Regions from separate parts of the Pseudoalteromonas porphyrae genome, predicted to be linked through region 3. Evidence: predicted binding sites of a transcription regulator. Region 3 holds the regulator's gene; each other region holds the start of a gene.
The links. The regulator sigma-54, encoded in region 3, starts transcription at its own class of promoters, with help from an activator protein. The targets are predictions, from matches to a motif close to GTTGGCACGNNNNTNGNNT.

Region 1 (5,010 bases), on a different contig from region 3:
TAAGCTGTCAATGTCGTCTAAATCAAAATCAGTGTCGTCTTCATCGACTAACTCTGTTGGTTTTTCAGGCTCTGCGGCAGCATCATCAATAAGGCTATCAATGTCGTCCAAGTCAAAATCAGTGTCGTCTTCATCGACTAACTCTGTTGGTTTTTCAGGCTCTGCGGCAGCATCATCAATAAGGCTATCAATGTCGTCCAAGTCAAAATCAGTGTCGTCTTCATCAACTAACTCGGCTGGTTTTTCAGGCTCCGCGGCAGCATCATCGATTAAGCTGTCAATGTCGTCTAAGTCAAAATCCTCATCGTTATTATTAAGTACATCAAGTTCTGGCTCTTCGTTAACAGAACTTTGTGCATCGATGAGTTCATCTATATCAAAGTCATCATCTTCACTAGCAAGTTCTTCACTGAGCGCAGCAAGGGCATCATCTGATTCTAACTCATCGAGGGAATCATCAATTTCCCCGTTTGCAGGCGCAGAAGAGCTGTCAACGGCATCTTCTGCAAATAAGTCATCTAGGTCTTCTGCACTTAAAATATCCCCGTCACCTTTTTCGGCATCAAGATCCAAGTCGATATCATCGCCTAAACTATCATCGTCTTGTTGGTCAAAATCTTGCTGCATGAAGATATCTAACTCATCATCTTCTTTGACTTCATCATCAAATACAATGTCATCACTTAATAGACCATCGAGTTCGTCTTGATTTAATAGACTGTCGCCATCTTCAAAATCGTCATCAATACTTTCATCATCAATACTGTCATCAAAAATAATGTCATCATCAGGCAGCATATCGCTGTCTAAGTTATCATCGAGTTGGACACTTAAATCATCTTGTACTGGATCAGGAATGATAGGATCTATTGAGGGGCCTAAATCAATATCTTCGTCTGGAACATAACTAGGGCTTTGTGGTAAAAACTCATCGTCGTCAATTACTTCATCTTCTTTATTACGTTTACGTAAAAACATCACCACTGCAAAAACAATTAATAAAGCCGGTATCGTCATTAGTAAAATAAGAACAAACGGATTTGCCAATAACGCGGCAAAATCAAACTCACTCTCCTCTTGTTGCTTTTTTACCTTTTGCTGCTCTATAAACTCATTTTGCTTTGCAATTAACTCTTTTAGTTGCTGCTGAATTTCACTATCTTGTCCTAGCTGATTTCGCACTTTTTCGAGCTCTTTAGAAATACCGGTTAGCTGCTTTTTTAAATTATTATTTTCAACTAAGATCTCTTCAACATTTTCAACTGATGATTTAAATTGCTTTTGCAACTCAACAAGTTGCGTACCTTGCTCGGTTTTTATCGTGTTGATTTCTTGTTTTAATTCTTTTTTTGCTTCATCAACATCAACTTTTCGCGCTTGTGTTACTTTTGTTTTGGAGCTTTCGATATCACTTTGGGTTAATGTTCCGTTTTTCTTTTTATCCCATAAGTCATCATCTTGCTCAGATCGTTGTTTTGCTAATTGAGGACTAATGTTACGAATTTCGCGTAGTGTAGGTATTTTGAGGTACGCGCCATCACGCATATGATTTAGATTTTGATCTAAAAATGAATTGGGGTTTTTCTCATACAATGCCTGCATCACCTGATAAATACTTACTGAGTTATCTGGTCGCACTTTCGCTGCAATACGCCATAACGTATCGGTTGGCTTTATTGGTCCAATTGAACGCCCTTGAACGCCGTAATCAACGCCTTTAGGCCCTTTTAGTTGGGTGCCGTCTTGGGAGTATATTGGTGTTGCCACCAATGCAGACGCTAATAAGAGGAGTGTAGCTAAACCGCGCATGCTGATCCTTTAATGTTTAAATGTTAACGCAGCACCTAAAAAACAGGCGCTTAAACATTGATTATTTCTTGCAGAAATAACTGACATAAATAAAATAGTTAATTCAATTTTCTTGCAAGCTCTATTCCAGTTGCAAACTATAAACCAGTTGCGTCTTTATATCTATCGCAACACTTTGATACTTAATAGCTTAAATTTTATCAGCCGGAAGAGTTTTTATAGTTATTGTTAAGTTTATACGCTTTTAGCCATCATGCGGCAATTATTTGGCAGTTTAAAAATAAAAAAGCGGCAATTTGCCGCTATTTCTACTTATTCTTAAAGATAATTTGCAATAAGCTCTTCAGCTATTTGTACACTATTAGTAGCTGCGCCTTTTCGGGTATTATCGCTAACAACCCACATATTTAAACCATGCGGGTGCGAAATATCTTGACGTAAACGCCCTACATAAACAGTATCATTACCGCTTGCATCTGATACTGGCGTTGGATAATCACCTTCATCTTCAATAAGTTCAAGGCCCGGGGCATCTTTGAGTAACTGCTTAACATGTTCAAAATCATATGGCATACGTGTTTCAATGTTTATCGCTTCAGAATGACCAAAAAACACAGGTACTCGCACACATGTTGGGTTTACTGCAATAGTAGTGTCACCCAATATTTTATGGGTTTCATTAACCATTTTCATTTCTTCGCGCGTATAGCCGTTATCTTCAAACACATCAATTTGTGGGATTACATTGAATGCCATCTGCTTTGGAAATACTTGGCTATCAACTGGGCGCGCATTCATTAGATTTGCAGTTTGTTTTGCAAGCTCATCAACGGCTTCTTTGCCAGCACCCGATACTGCTTGATAGGTCGATACATTAATACGGTCAATACCGTACGCATCGTATATCGGCTTTAATGCCACCATCATTTGAATCGTTGAGCAGTTAGGATTGGCAATAATATTGCGGTTTCTGAAATCAGCCAAACTTGCAGCATTAACTTCAGGCACAATCAATGGTACTTCAAAGTCATTTCTAAAATGTGATGTGTTATCAATAACTATACAGCCCGCATCAGCTGCAATCGGTGCATATTTTTCTGACACACTGCCACCAGCTGAAAACAAGCCAATATGCGCTTGACTAAAGTCAAAACCTTCAACATCTTGCACTTCGATAGTTTCACCACGAAACTTAATATCTTCACCGGCACTGCGGCTGCTTGCCAATAAAAATAATTGATCAACAGGAAACTTACGATCTTCTAACGTTTCAATAATTTGGCGGCCAACAAGACCTGTAGCACCAAGTACGGCAACATTATATTTTTGTGACATGTGTATTCCTCTATTAACAACCGCCCTTATGGCCATTGTCTAAATTATATTAAGTTAAACCCGAGCGCCGCTAGTGCATCTGCATGCTGATTTGCGCCTGTGATATTTAGCGTGCTGAATTCACGCCTAATTGGATAGTTTTTTCTAAGGCTATCAAAACCTTGATTTACCAAATCTCGTCGTAAAATACCGTCATCTCGGCGCACATCATAGATAAGATGAATAAGTTGACCAAGATCAGGTATATCAAATGTTTCCTGCAGGTTAATATCCGTAATACTTGGTACAGGTAAAAAATCAGCTAAGGATTTCTTCGCTTCGACCTTTTCAAGTTCACATAGCTTTTGATACAGCATTTGTGTACCACGTGCTTTACCTTCAAGTGTGTGCCCTGCAATATGCACACTTGCCAATCGTGTATATTCAAGAAGCTCAGTTAATATTGTGGGTTCGTTTTCCCATACGTCAATAACTAAATCAAGTTGTGCACCATCTTGCATTACCTCAAGCAAGGCTTGACTATCAATAACGTCGCCTCTGCTAGCATTGATGATAATAGTACCGGCTTTGAGCGCTAACAAACGTGCTTTATTCAGCAAATGCAACGTGCTGTGTTTGCCTGTTTTTATCAAAGGAACATGAAATGTTACGATGTCAGATTGAGTTAGTAGCAACTCTAGATCTTGATGTTCATCAAGCTGCCCGGCTTCATATTTAGGTGGATCGCACACTAATACGGTGACATTTAGCGCTTTTAACTTTTCACGCAAACAACTACCTATGCTTCCAACCCCAACAATACCAATTGTCTTGCCTTCAATACTACTTGCATTTTCTTGGCACAAAGCAAAAATACTACTAATTACATATTCAGCAACTGCTATTGCATTACACCCAGGCGCACTTGTAAATGCGATATTACGATCTTTTAAAAGTGCGGTGTCTATATGATCGATACCAATGGTTGCAGTACCTACAAACTTCAATTTATTTGCACTGTGAAGCAATGCGCTATTAACCTGCGTAACTGAACGCGTAAGTAATACATCAACATCGATTAACTGTTCACTTTGTAAAGTACGCCCATCGAAACGCGTTACTTCACCAAAATCAGCAAAGTATTGCTCAACAAGTGGCATATTTTGATCAGCAAGTATTTTCATTAACAAATCCTGTTGGCACGAAGAGCCGCCATTGTAACGAACATAGCCGGCTTTGAAAACGAAAAAGCCGAGCAAGTTGCTCGGCTTCTAAACTAACTAACTTTTGACTAATTAGCCTTTATATTTACTCATCACTAGCGTGGCGTTAGTGCCACCAAAACCAAAGCTGTTAGACATAACAGTATTTAGCTCAACGTCTTTACGCTCAGTGATAATGTTTAAGCCAGCAGCTTGTTCATCAAGTTCATCAATATTGATTGAAGGTGCAACAAAACTGTGCTCTAACATCAGTAGAGAGAAAATAGCTTCATGCACACCAGCAGCGCCCAGTGCATGCCCGGTCATTGCTTTAGTTGCACTGATCATTGGTGAATTACCACCGAATACTTCTTGAATTGCACCTAATTCTTTCACATCACCTACAGGTGTCGATGTACCATGAGTGTTTAGGTAATCAATGCTATCTACATCTTGCATTGCTTGACGCATACAACGTGCCGCACCTTCACCTGATGGAGCAACCATGTCATAGCCATCAGATGTTGCGCCGTAACCAACAATCTCAGCATAAATATGTGCGCCACGAGCAAGTGCATGTTCTAACTCTTCAACAACAACAATACCGCCACCGCCAGATATAACAAAACCATCGCGGTTTGCATCATATGTGCGTGACGCTTTTTCAGGCGTTTCGTTATATTTA
Region 2 (5,010 bases), 200 kb from region 3:
ACCTAGCTCGCCACCTTTGTGCGGACCGTAGTGATCAAACGTGTGATAAAGTAAACCAGAACCTGATGTTAACGTCATGAACTCAGTTTGGAAACCGATTAAACCACGGCTAGGGATCATAAAGTCCAAACGCATACGGCCTTTACCATCTGGGGCCATATCAGTAAGCTCACCTTTACGAAGACCAATTTGTTCCATGATAGAACCCTGGTGCTCTTCTTGACAGTCAATTGTTAGTGTTTCATACGGTTCTTCTAACACACCATCAACTGTACGTAAGATTACTTCTGGACGAGATACTGCTAGCTCGTAACCTTCACGACGCATGTTTTCGATTAAGATACCTAGGTGTAATTCACCACGGCCCGATACACGGAAGCTATCAGGGTTATCAGTATCTGCAACACGAAGTGCTACGTTGTGTACTAATTCTTTGTCTAAACGCTCACGGATATTACGTGATGTTACAAACTTACCTTCTTTACCACAGAAAGGTGAGTTATTTACAGAGAATGTCATTGTTACTGTTGGCTCATCAACACTTAGTGGTGGTAATGCTTCAACGTTGCCAGGGAAACAAACTGTATCAGAGATCTTAAGCTCACCAATACCTGTTACTGTTACGATATTACCTGCGTAAGCTTTATCAGTTTCGATACGCTCAAGGCCAAGGTAGCTTTGTACTGCACCGATTTTACCGTTACGTTTAGAGCCGTCAGCACCAATAATAGTAACTTGTTGGTTAGGAGCAACAGAACCACGTTTGATACGACCTATACCGATTACACCAACATATGAGTTGTAATCAAGTTGAGAGATCTGCATTTGAAAGTCACCTTCAGGATCTGCATCCGGTGGTGATACTTCATCAACGATCATCTTGAACATAGGTTCCATGTTGTCTGATGGCTCGTCTAAATCTAGTGTTGCCCAGCCGTTGATAGCTGAAGCGTAGATTACTTTAAAATCTAACTGTTCGTCAGTTGCGCCAAGGTTGTCGAATAAATCAAAGATTTGATCCATAACCCAATCAGGACGTGCACCTGGCTTATCAATTTTATTGATAACTACGATCGGCTTTAAGCCCTGTGCGAATGCCTTTTGCGTAACGAAACGCGTTTGCGGCATTGGACCTTCTTGAGCATCAACAAGTAGTAATACTGAGTCAGCCATCGAAAGTACGCGTTCAACTTCGCCACCGAAGTCGGCGTGTCCTGGAGTATCAACGATATTGATATGGTAATCGTTCCATGAGATGGCTGTGTTTTTAGCCAAAATGGTAATACCACGTTCTTTCTCAATGTCGTTTGAGTCCATCACGCGCTCTTCGTTACCGCCGCGTGTTTCTAATGTACCTGATTGCTCAAGTAGTTTGTCAACCAGTGTTGTTTTACCGTGGTCAACGTGCGCGATAATCGCTATATTTCTTAACTTTTCGATGCTCATATATTCACTCAGAGAAATTGAATCTCAATGATCCTGCAGGGGCTTTACGCTCTCACCCGCGTTTTCACGAGATGTCCCAGCATTGGATTTAAAAGGGCGCATATTATCCCCTATAAATGACATGGATGAAAGTTTATCCAATATATATTTCAAAACTTTCTTAATAGTTCCAATAAGTATCTGTTTTATATATGACATTTTTATTAATTTAATTTCTGAATTAACTCTTATTTTGTACATTCAATACATTTCATGCCATATTTTGACAGTATTTTATAAGTAAGTTAGTTTTACAGCTGTGTTTATAATTCATACAAGTCGTACCAAATCCCGTTACGCACCAAAATGATCTTTTAACGCTTCATATTGGTGCAACGCAATAGGTAGCATAACGTAGAACTATAATTTTTAAACTTATAAACAAAGACTTATAAATATGGCACAGAAAACGCTTACTATAAACAAAAGCAATTATGCAGCAAAAATAAAACCCAACAGTTGGAGGACACATGTCACAATCGGTTTTAGATTTTATTAAAGAAAATGACGTTAAGTTCGTTGATTTACGCTTTACTGATACAAAAGGTAAAGAGCAACACGTTTCTATTCCTCATCACCAAGTTGATGAAGATTTCTTTGAAGACGGTAAAATGTTTGACGGTTCTTCAATTGCTGGCTGGAAAGGTATTAATGAATCAGACATGGTATTAATGCCTGTTGCTGAATCAGCTAAGCTAGACCCTTTCACAGAAGAAGCGACATTAATCTTACGTTGTGACGTCGTTGAGCCTGCAACATTACAAGGTTATGAGCGCGACCCGCGTTCAGTTGCTAAACGCGCTGAAGAGTATATGCGTTCTACAGGTATTGCTGATACAGTTTTATTTGGCCCTGAGCCTGAGTTTTTCGTATTTGATGATGTTAAATACAAAACGGATATGTCTGGTTCAATGTACAAAATTGATTCTAAGCAAGCTGCTTGGAATTCAGATAAAGAATATGCAGATGGCAACACAGGTCACCGTCCTGGTGTTAAAGGCGGTTACTTCCCAGTTGCTCCAGTTGATGACTTCCAAGATTGGCGTTCAGCTACGTGTCTCGTTCTAGAAGAAATGGGCCAAGTAGTAGAAGCACATCACCACGAAGTAGCAACCGCTGGTCAAAATGAAATCGCGACTCGCTTTAATACGATGGTAATTAAAGCAGATGAAATCCAAGAGATGAAATATGTTATCCATAACATGGCTCATTTATATGGCAAAACTGCGACTTTTATGCCTAAACCAGTTGTTGGTGATAACGGTTCTGGTATGCATTGTCACCAGTCTTTAGCTAAAGACGGTGTTAACTTATTCGCAGGCGACAAGTATGGCGGTCTTTCTGAAGATGCACTTTACTACATCGGCGGTATTATCAAGCATGCTAAAGCAATCAACGCGTTTGCAAATGCGTCGACTAACTCGTACAAGCGTTTAGTACCAGGTTTTGAAGCGCCAGTTATGCTTGCATACTCTGCACGTAACCGTTCTGCATCAATTCGTATTCCAGTGGTTCCGTCTGAAAAAGGTCGTCGTATCGAAGTACGCTTCCCAGATCCAACAGCTAACCCATACCTTGCATTTTCTGCAATGTTAATGGCAGGTCTTGACGGTATCAAAAACAAGATTCACCCTGGCGATGCAATGGATAAAGATTTATACGACTTACCTGCTGAAGAAGCAGCTGAGATCCCAACTGTTGCGGCATCACTTGATGAAGCACTCTGTGCACTTAGCGCAGACCGTGAGTTCTTAACGCAAGGTAACGTATTTACTGATGACTTAATTGATGCTTACATCAAACTTAAGAGTCAGGAAGTTGAAAAGCTTAACATGACAACTCACCCAGTTGAGTTTGAAATGTACTACAGCTGCTAATAACGCTGTAGAGAAAATTATCTAATAGATAATATATATGTGTTCTCAAGGCCCGTTTTACGGGCTTTTTTTATGGTAAATTTGGTCATTATCCACTACAGTTTAATTAGTGCAAAAAATGCAGGACTGTACAGTGAAAAAAACAATTTTATTACTTTTAAGCATGTCTTTAGTTAGTATTAACAGCTACGGCGGTGACAAAAAAATCTACTCGTGGAAAGACAAACACGGCGTACTGGTATTTTCTGACAGCCCTAGAGCAGGAGCCCAAGAAATTAAATTATCAAGCCAAAATTTATCTATGCCCGCTGTTGATATTACCGTGTTAAATGAAGACAAGCCCGCTGCGGTGGTCAACTTTAAAATTGTTATTGCTTCACCCACTAATGAAGAAACTGTCCGTGAAAATACAGGGTCTGTTTACGTTACTAGTAGAATAGTTCCACGCTTTGAGAGCGGTTTTAAAATTCAATTACTCGTTGATGGTGTCGCATTCGCTAAGCCGAGCAACACGGGTACTTTTGCACTTCGTGATGTAAACCGCGGTGAGCACACATTGCAATTGAAACTATTTAACTCCGAAGGTTCTGTGGTCTCGGTTAGTGAAAGCAGCACTTTTTTTATGCATAGGGCATCGTCTTTGTAAGAATAGTGTTTTTTCTACCACGACACATTTCTTGTACGTAACTCTGTGATAAGCTGCTAAATATCATCAACGCACTAAAATGGTGCAACCATGCCCAACAATAATATTTTCCGCCCCGAACTCCTCGCAAGTATTTGGCAAAATCTGACTACGGCCGTTATTTTACTTGATGAACGTTTTACCCTTGTGTACGCCAATGACAGTGCGAGTGAGCTATTAGGCTTAGGCCCTAAACGTATTTTAAAACAATCTTTCGATAGCCTATTTAGTTACCACTCAATTGATTTAAAACGAATAGCGCAATACGCTTTAATTGATGGTGTAGATTGCCACCAGCACAGAGCTGACGTAGTTTTCGTTGATTCTCGCCATGCTAAATTAGCGATTAGTGCACGACGCGTTATGCTGGAAAATGCCTATTATATTTTGCTCGAATGTCGGCAAACGGATGATGAAATCCGCCACGATCAAGCTTCAAATCAAATGCACCAATATCAAGCTGCACGTAACCTAATTAGGGGGCTTGCGCACGAAATAAAAAATCCTTTAGGTGGTATTCGTGGAGCGGCGCAATTATTGCAGTATGAGGTTGATCAGCAAGAACGGGATGAATGCGCTGAGCTAATTATTGAGCAAGCAGATCGCTTGCGAGAACTGGTTGATAGATTACTAGGGCCGAATCAATTACCGCAAAAATCATACGGTAATATTCACCAAACCTTGGAGTCGGTTATCAGGTTAAGTACTCTCGACAACTGTGCCAACATCAGTTTAGAAAAAGATTACGACCCGAGTATACCCGATGTGTTTATTGACCAAGGTAAAATTCAGCAAGTTGTGCTCAATATCGTACGTAATGCGCAGCAAGCATTAGTGAATGGTGGTGTAATCAAAATTAAAACACGCATCAATCAGCGCCAACGACGCCCCGGAAAACCCCCTAAAAAGGCCTTGCAAATACAAATTTCAGACAATGGACCAGGTATCGATCCTAGCATTAAA
Region 3 (5,010 bases):
TCACAGGCCGCCATTCACAGATAGTTCAGCAACGAATGACTAGCCTAACTGTACCGCATATCTACCAAGGCCAAGAAAACAAGTTGCACGCTTATCAAGAGCTAAAAGATAAACTCCAGTTAAGTGACGAACAAATTGCCTATATCGGCGATGACGGTCCTGATTTACCGGTCATGGAACTGGTTGGCTTTGCAGTTGCTGTAAATGACGCACACCCGCTAATTAAGCGACTATCACATTACACAACAATGCTACCCGGTGGCTTTGGTGCAGTACGCGAGCTAACCGACTTATTAATGCTAGTTAATGGAAAATCATTGACCAGTGAAGGGACTAGCTCATGAATAGTGCGCGTTTAATATTAAGCGTATTATTTATAGGTTTTATGGCGTGGTTGTGGCTCCCGTACTTTAGCCAAACAACGACCACGGTAAAAAATCAAGAAGATGTGATAGCAAAACCTGATTATACCGCGGTCGAATTAAAGCAAACCGCATTTGATGAGCAAGGTAAAATTAGCCACAAAGTAACCGCAGCAAAAATGGAACTTTATCAGCAGTTAGGATTTACTTACTTTGAAAAGCCTATTTTTACTTTATATAATCAACAGCAAACGTGGCAAATCAATGCGCAAGAAGCCACATTATATGAAAATAACCAGTTGATTTTAGAAGGCAATGTTGTTGCTAAAAATCTCACAAACAACGCAATGATTAAGCATATTAATGCCGATAATATCTTGGTTGATATTGAACAACAAACCATGAGTTCAGAACAGCCTGTTGAATTAATCGGACCAAATTTAAAGACCACCGGACGCGGCCTTAGAGCCGACTTAAAAGCCGAAGTGGTAGAACTTATTAACCATACGCGAACCATATATTATGACCAATAAATTTGCTCACTTACTTGTAATACCTAGCTTGTTCATTGCCCTTTCAAGCTTTGCTGAAGGTACTCTTCCACTTGCAGACCAAGTATCGATAAGCGCTGATAAACAGCTTGCACAGCTGAAAAAAAATGTCGGTATTTTTGAAAAAAACGTAGAGATAATCCATGGTAATCGTCGTATCACAGCTGATCACCTAGAAGTGCACAAACGTGAAGATTTAGGTGATAATAAGCAGCTGCTTGTTGCCACTGGAAGCCCTGCATACTTTGAAGAAAAACAAACAGATGGCACAATTATGAGCGCCAGCGCCAATGAGGTTCGTTACGATGTTGATAAACGCTATTTAACTTTAATCGGTAACGCCCAAGTCACTCAAGCAGGTCAAAAGATTAATGCCAAAAGTATTACATACGACATGGACCAACAATTAATTAGCGCTGAAAAAGATGAAAATTCAGACGAACGAGTGCATACAATATTAGTCCCAGTAAACACTAAAAAAGATAACGAAAAAGGTCAGCCATGAGCACATTAAAAGCTGAGTTTTTAGCAAAAAGTTATAAAGGCCGCCAAGTCGTAAAAAATGTAGGCTTAGAAGTCAGCGCTGGTAGCATTGTTGGCTTACTTGGCCCTAATGGCGCAGGCAAAACCACCACTTTTTACATGATTGTAGGATTAGTGCCAAGCGACAAAGGTAAAATAAGCATAGATGATAACGACATCACCTTATTGCCAATGCACAGCCGTGCACGTTTAGGGATTGGCTATTTACCGCAAGAATCTTCGATATTTCGCAAACTGACCGTTTACCAAAACCTGATGGCGATACTCGAAACCCGTAAAGAGCTAAATAAACAAGCTCGTGAAGAAGCGCTTGATGGCTTACTTGATGAATTTAGCATTCAGCACATCCGCGATAGTCAAGGTATGGCATTATCTGGTGGTGAACGCCGTCGCGTTGAAATTGCTCGCGCTTTAGCCGCAAACCCTAAATTTATTCTGTTAGATGAGCCTTTTGCTGGCGTTGATCCTATTTCGGTGTTAGATATAAAGAAGATTATTGAACATCTTAAAAACCGTGGGATAGGCGTACTTATTACCGACCACAATGTACGAGAAACCCTTGATGTTTGTGAAAAAGCCTACATAGTTTCTCATGGGGAGTTAATTGCATCAGGCACTCCTGAGCATGTACTTGCCGACCAAACAGTCCGCGACGTTTATTTGGGTGAGCAATTTAGGCTATAAAGCCACGCCCGGCTAAGGTTCTGCTAGACTTAATTATGACAACAATAAAAGGATTGTTAGAGATACATGAGGCAATCACTCCAGCTGCGCATGGGCCAGCAACTTACAATGACACCACAGCTACAACAAGCTATTCGTTTGTTACAGTTGAGCACATTAGATCTTCAACAAGAGATCCAAGAAGCACTAGATAGCAATCCATTACTTGAGGTCGATGAAAATGACTTTGGTGATGAATCAGGTGGTAAGAACGAACAAAAACAAGATACTGATGATCAAACTGTCAGTGCCTCAGCTGATGACACGCCAAGTGAATACGAACAAGAAAGCAGTGAAGCGCTAGCAAAAGATACCGTAAGCGACGAAATGGCGATGGATGTTACATGGGATGAATACATGAGCGCCGCACCAAGCTCTTCATCAGGGCCAATGCCTGAAGATGAATCTATTTATCAAGGCGCTTCATCTGAAACCCTCCACGATCACCTTATGTGGCAACTACAGCTGACTCATTTTAGTCCGACTGACGAAGCTATCGCGATAGCCATTGTCGAAGCGGTTGATGACTCAGGTATTCTTACACTAAGCTGTGAAGACATTGCTGAAAGCCTAAACAAAGGTAATAACGAAGAAGAAATTGAACTTGATGAAGTTCAAGCGGTATTAAAGCGTATTCAGTTATTTGATCCGGTCGGTATTGCTGCACGCAGCCTACCTGAATGTTTATGTATTCAGCTAAATCAATTTGATCCTGCAACGCCTTGGATTGCCGAAACAAAAATGATTTTAACTGATCATATCGATTTATTAGCTAGTCGCGACTATCGTACTTTGATGAAAAAGACTAAGCTAAAGGAAGATGAACTAAAAGAAGTAATGACACTCATCCACAGCCTTAATCCAAAGCCTGCGGATACCATAGTTCGAGAAGAGTCAGAGTACGTTATTCCCGACGTGTCAGTGAAAAAAATTAAAGGCCGCTGGGTGGTAGAGCTCAACCCAGATAGCATGCCAAAAATTAGAGTTAACAGCCAATATGCGGCGATGTCGCGCTCAGTAAAATCGAGCACTGACAGCCAATTTATTCGCTCTCATTTACAAGAAGCTAAATGGTTTATAAAAAGCCTAGAAAGTCGTAATGACACATTACTCAAAGTAACTAACTGCATTGTTAAACAGCAGCAAGGTTTTTTTGAGCATGGCCCCGAGGCTATGCGACCTATGGTATTAAACGATGTTGCTGAAATGGTTGAAATGCATGAATCAACAATCTCCCGGGTAACAACCCAGAAGTACATGCATACACCACGTGGTATTTTTGAGTTAAAGTATTTTTTCTCAAGCCATGTCAGTACCGAAAATGGCGGAGAATGCTCATCGACAGCAATTCGTGCACTCATAAAAAAATTGATTGCAGCAGAAAACTCAGCTAAACCATTGAGTGATAGTAAAATTGCAGATATATTGGCAGAGCAAGGTATCAAAGTAGCTAGACGAACAATAGCAAAGTACCGTGAATCGCTAGCTATTCCACCGTCAAATCAACGTAAAAGCTTGATTTAAGGCGTAAAACCACAAGAAGGAAAATGCTTATGCAACTAAATTTAACTGGTCGTCACGTAGAAATTACTGATTCATTAAGAGACTATGTAAACAATAAGTTTGCGAAGCTTGAGAGGCATTTTGATCACATCAACAATGTCCATGTTATTCTTGACGTAGAAAAGCTCAACCAAAAAGCAGAAGCAACATTACATGTCAGTGGCGCAGAGCTATTTGCCTCAACGCAGCACCAGGACATGTATGCCGCGATTGACGGGCTCATCGATAAACTCGACCGTCAAGTTATCAAACACAAAGAGAAGCACGCTCGACACTAACACTATGAAACTAAGTTCACTTACTTGTCAGGACTGCAGTAAAGCTGCGGTCCTTTTTAATAGCAAAAAACGTATCCTCGAATTTATCAGCCAATTGGCTCATGAACGGCTTCCTCACTTATCACAACAAGACATATTGAGTGCTCTATTAAATAGAGAAAAATTAGGTAGTACAGGTATTGGCCGTGGTATCGCGATCCCGCATGGTCGCATGAGTGGCGCACAAGAACCACTCGCTTTAATTTTAGTAAGCGAACAACCAATCAATTTTGATGCCATTGATAATCGCCCCGTCGATATTTTTGTTGCACTCATCGTACCTGACGGTGACAGTGAACTTCATTTAAAGACGTTGGCTACAATTGCTGATAAACTCAACGACAAAGAGTTTTGTAAACAAATACGTAGCGCAAAAACAGACCAAGATCTATATCAAGTAATTGTTGAACAGTCGTAGTTAAAAGAAGGAGAGTTTACATGGAATTAATTATCATCAGTGGGCGCTCAGGGTCAGGTAAATCTGTCGCTTTGCGTGTATTAGAAGACCTTGGCTATTATTGTGTTGATAATATCCCTGTAAACTTATTACCGTCGTTAGTGCGTAGTGTATCTGATAACTACGATAAGATTGCCGTCAGTATTGATGTGCGTAACTTACCCAAAGAACAGCAAGAGTTTAATGATATCCTTGAGTATCTTCCGGGGTTTGCAAACCCAACTCTATTTTATCTAGACAGTGACGACCAAACGCTCATTAAGCGCTTTTCTGAAACACGCCGTTTACACCCACTTTCTTTAGATTCATTGCCACTTGATTTAGCCATTAAACAAGAAAAAGTGCTATTAGATGTACTCATTACCCGCGCCGACTTTATTCTTGATACAACCGATTTAAGTGTCCACCAGCTGGCTGAATCAATTCGCGAAAAAATCTTAGGAAAAAAAGATAAAAAACTGATCATTACATTTGAGTCATTTGGTTTTAAGCAT

Region 1: a site for sigma-54 is predicted at 1,911-1,929, ahead of ADS77_RS14060 (FimV/HubP family polar landmark protein). Genes of this name have one in related genera too.
Region 2: a site for sigma-54 is predicted at 1,882-1,900, ahead of glnA (glutamate--ammonia ligase). Genes of this name have one in related genera too.

The regions. Positions count from the first base shown of each region.
Region 1 covers NZ_LHPH01000016.1:76,927-81,936, forward strand. The annotation lists gene ADS77_RS14060 (FimV/HubP family polar landmark protein) at 1-1,809, opposite strand, end outside; gene ADS77_RS14065 (aspartate-semialdehyde dehydrogenase) at 2,128-3,144, opposite strand; gene ADS77_RS14070 (4-phosphoerythronate dehydrogenase) at 3,189-4,307, opposite strand; gene fabB (beta-ketoacyl-ACP synthase I) at 4,419-5,010, opposite strand, start outside.
Region 2 covers NZ_LHPH01000002.1:274,618-279,627, forward strand. The annotation lists gene typA (translational GTPase TypA) at 1-1,446, opposite strand, end outside; gene glnA (glutamate--ammonia ligase) at 1,956-3,362, shown strand; gene ADS77_RS03125 (DUF4124 domain-containing protein) at 3,496-4,008, shown strand; gene glnL (nitrogen regulation protein NR(II)) at 4,099-5,010, shown strand, end outside.
Region 3 covers NZ_LHPH01000002.1:76,111-81,120, forward strand. The annotation lists gene kdsC (3-deoxy-manno-octulosonate-8-phosphatase KdsC) at 1-344, shown strand, start outside; gene lptC (LPS export ABC transporter periplasmic protein LptC) at 341-895, shown strand; gene lptA (lipopolysaccharide transport periplasmic protein LptA) at 885-1,418, shown strand; gene lptB (LPS export ABC transporter ATP-binding protein) at 1,415-2,140, shown strand; gene ADS77_RS02235 (RNA polymerase factor sigma-54) at 2,207-3,703, shown strand; gene hpf (ribosome hibernation promoting factor) at 3,733-4,020, shown strand; gene ADS77_RS02245 (PTS sugar transporter subunit IIA) at 4,025-4,477, shown strand; gene rapZ (RNase adapter RapZ) at 4,498-5,010, shown strand, end outside.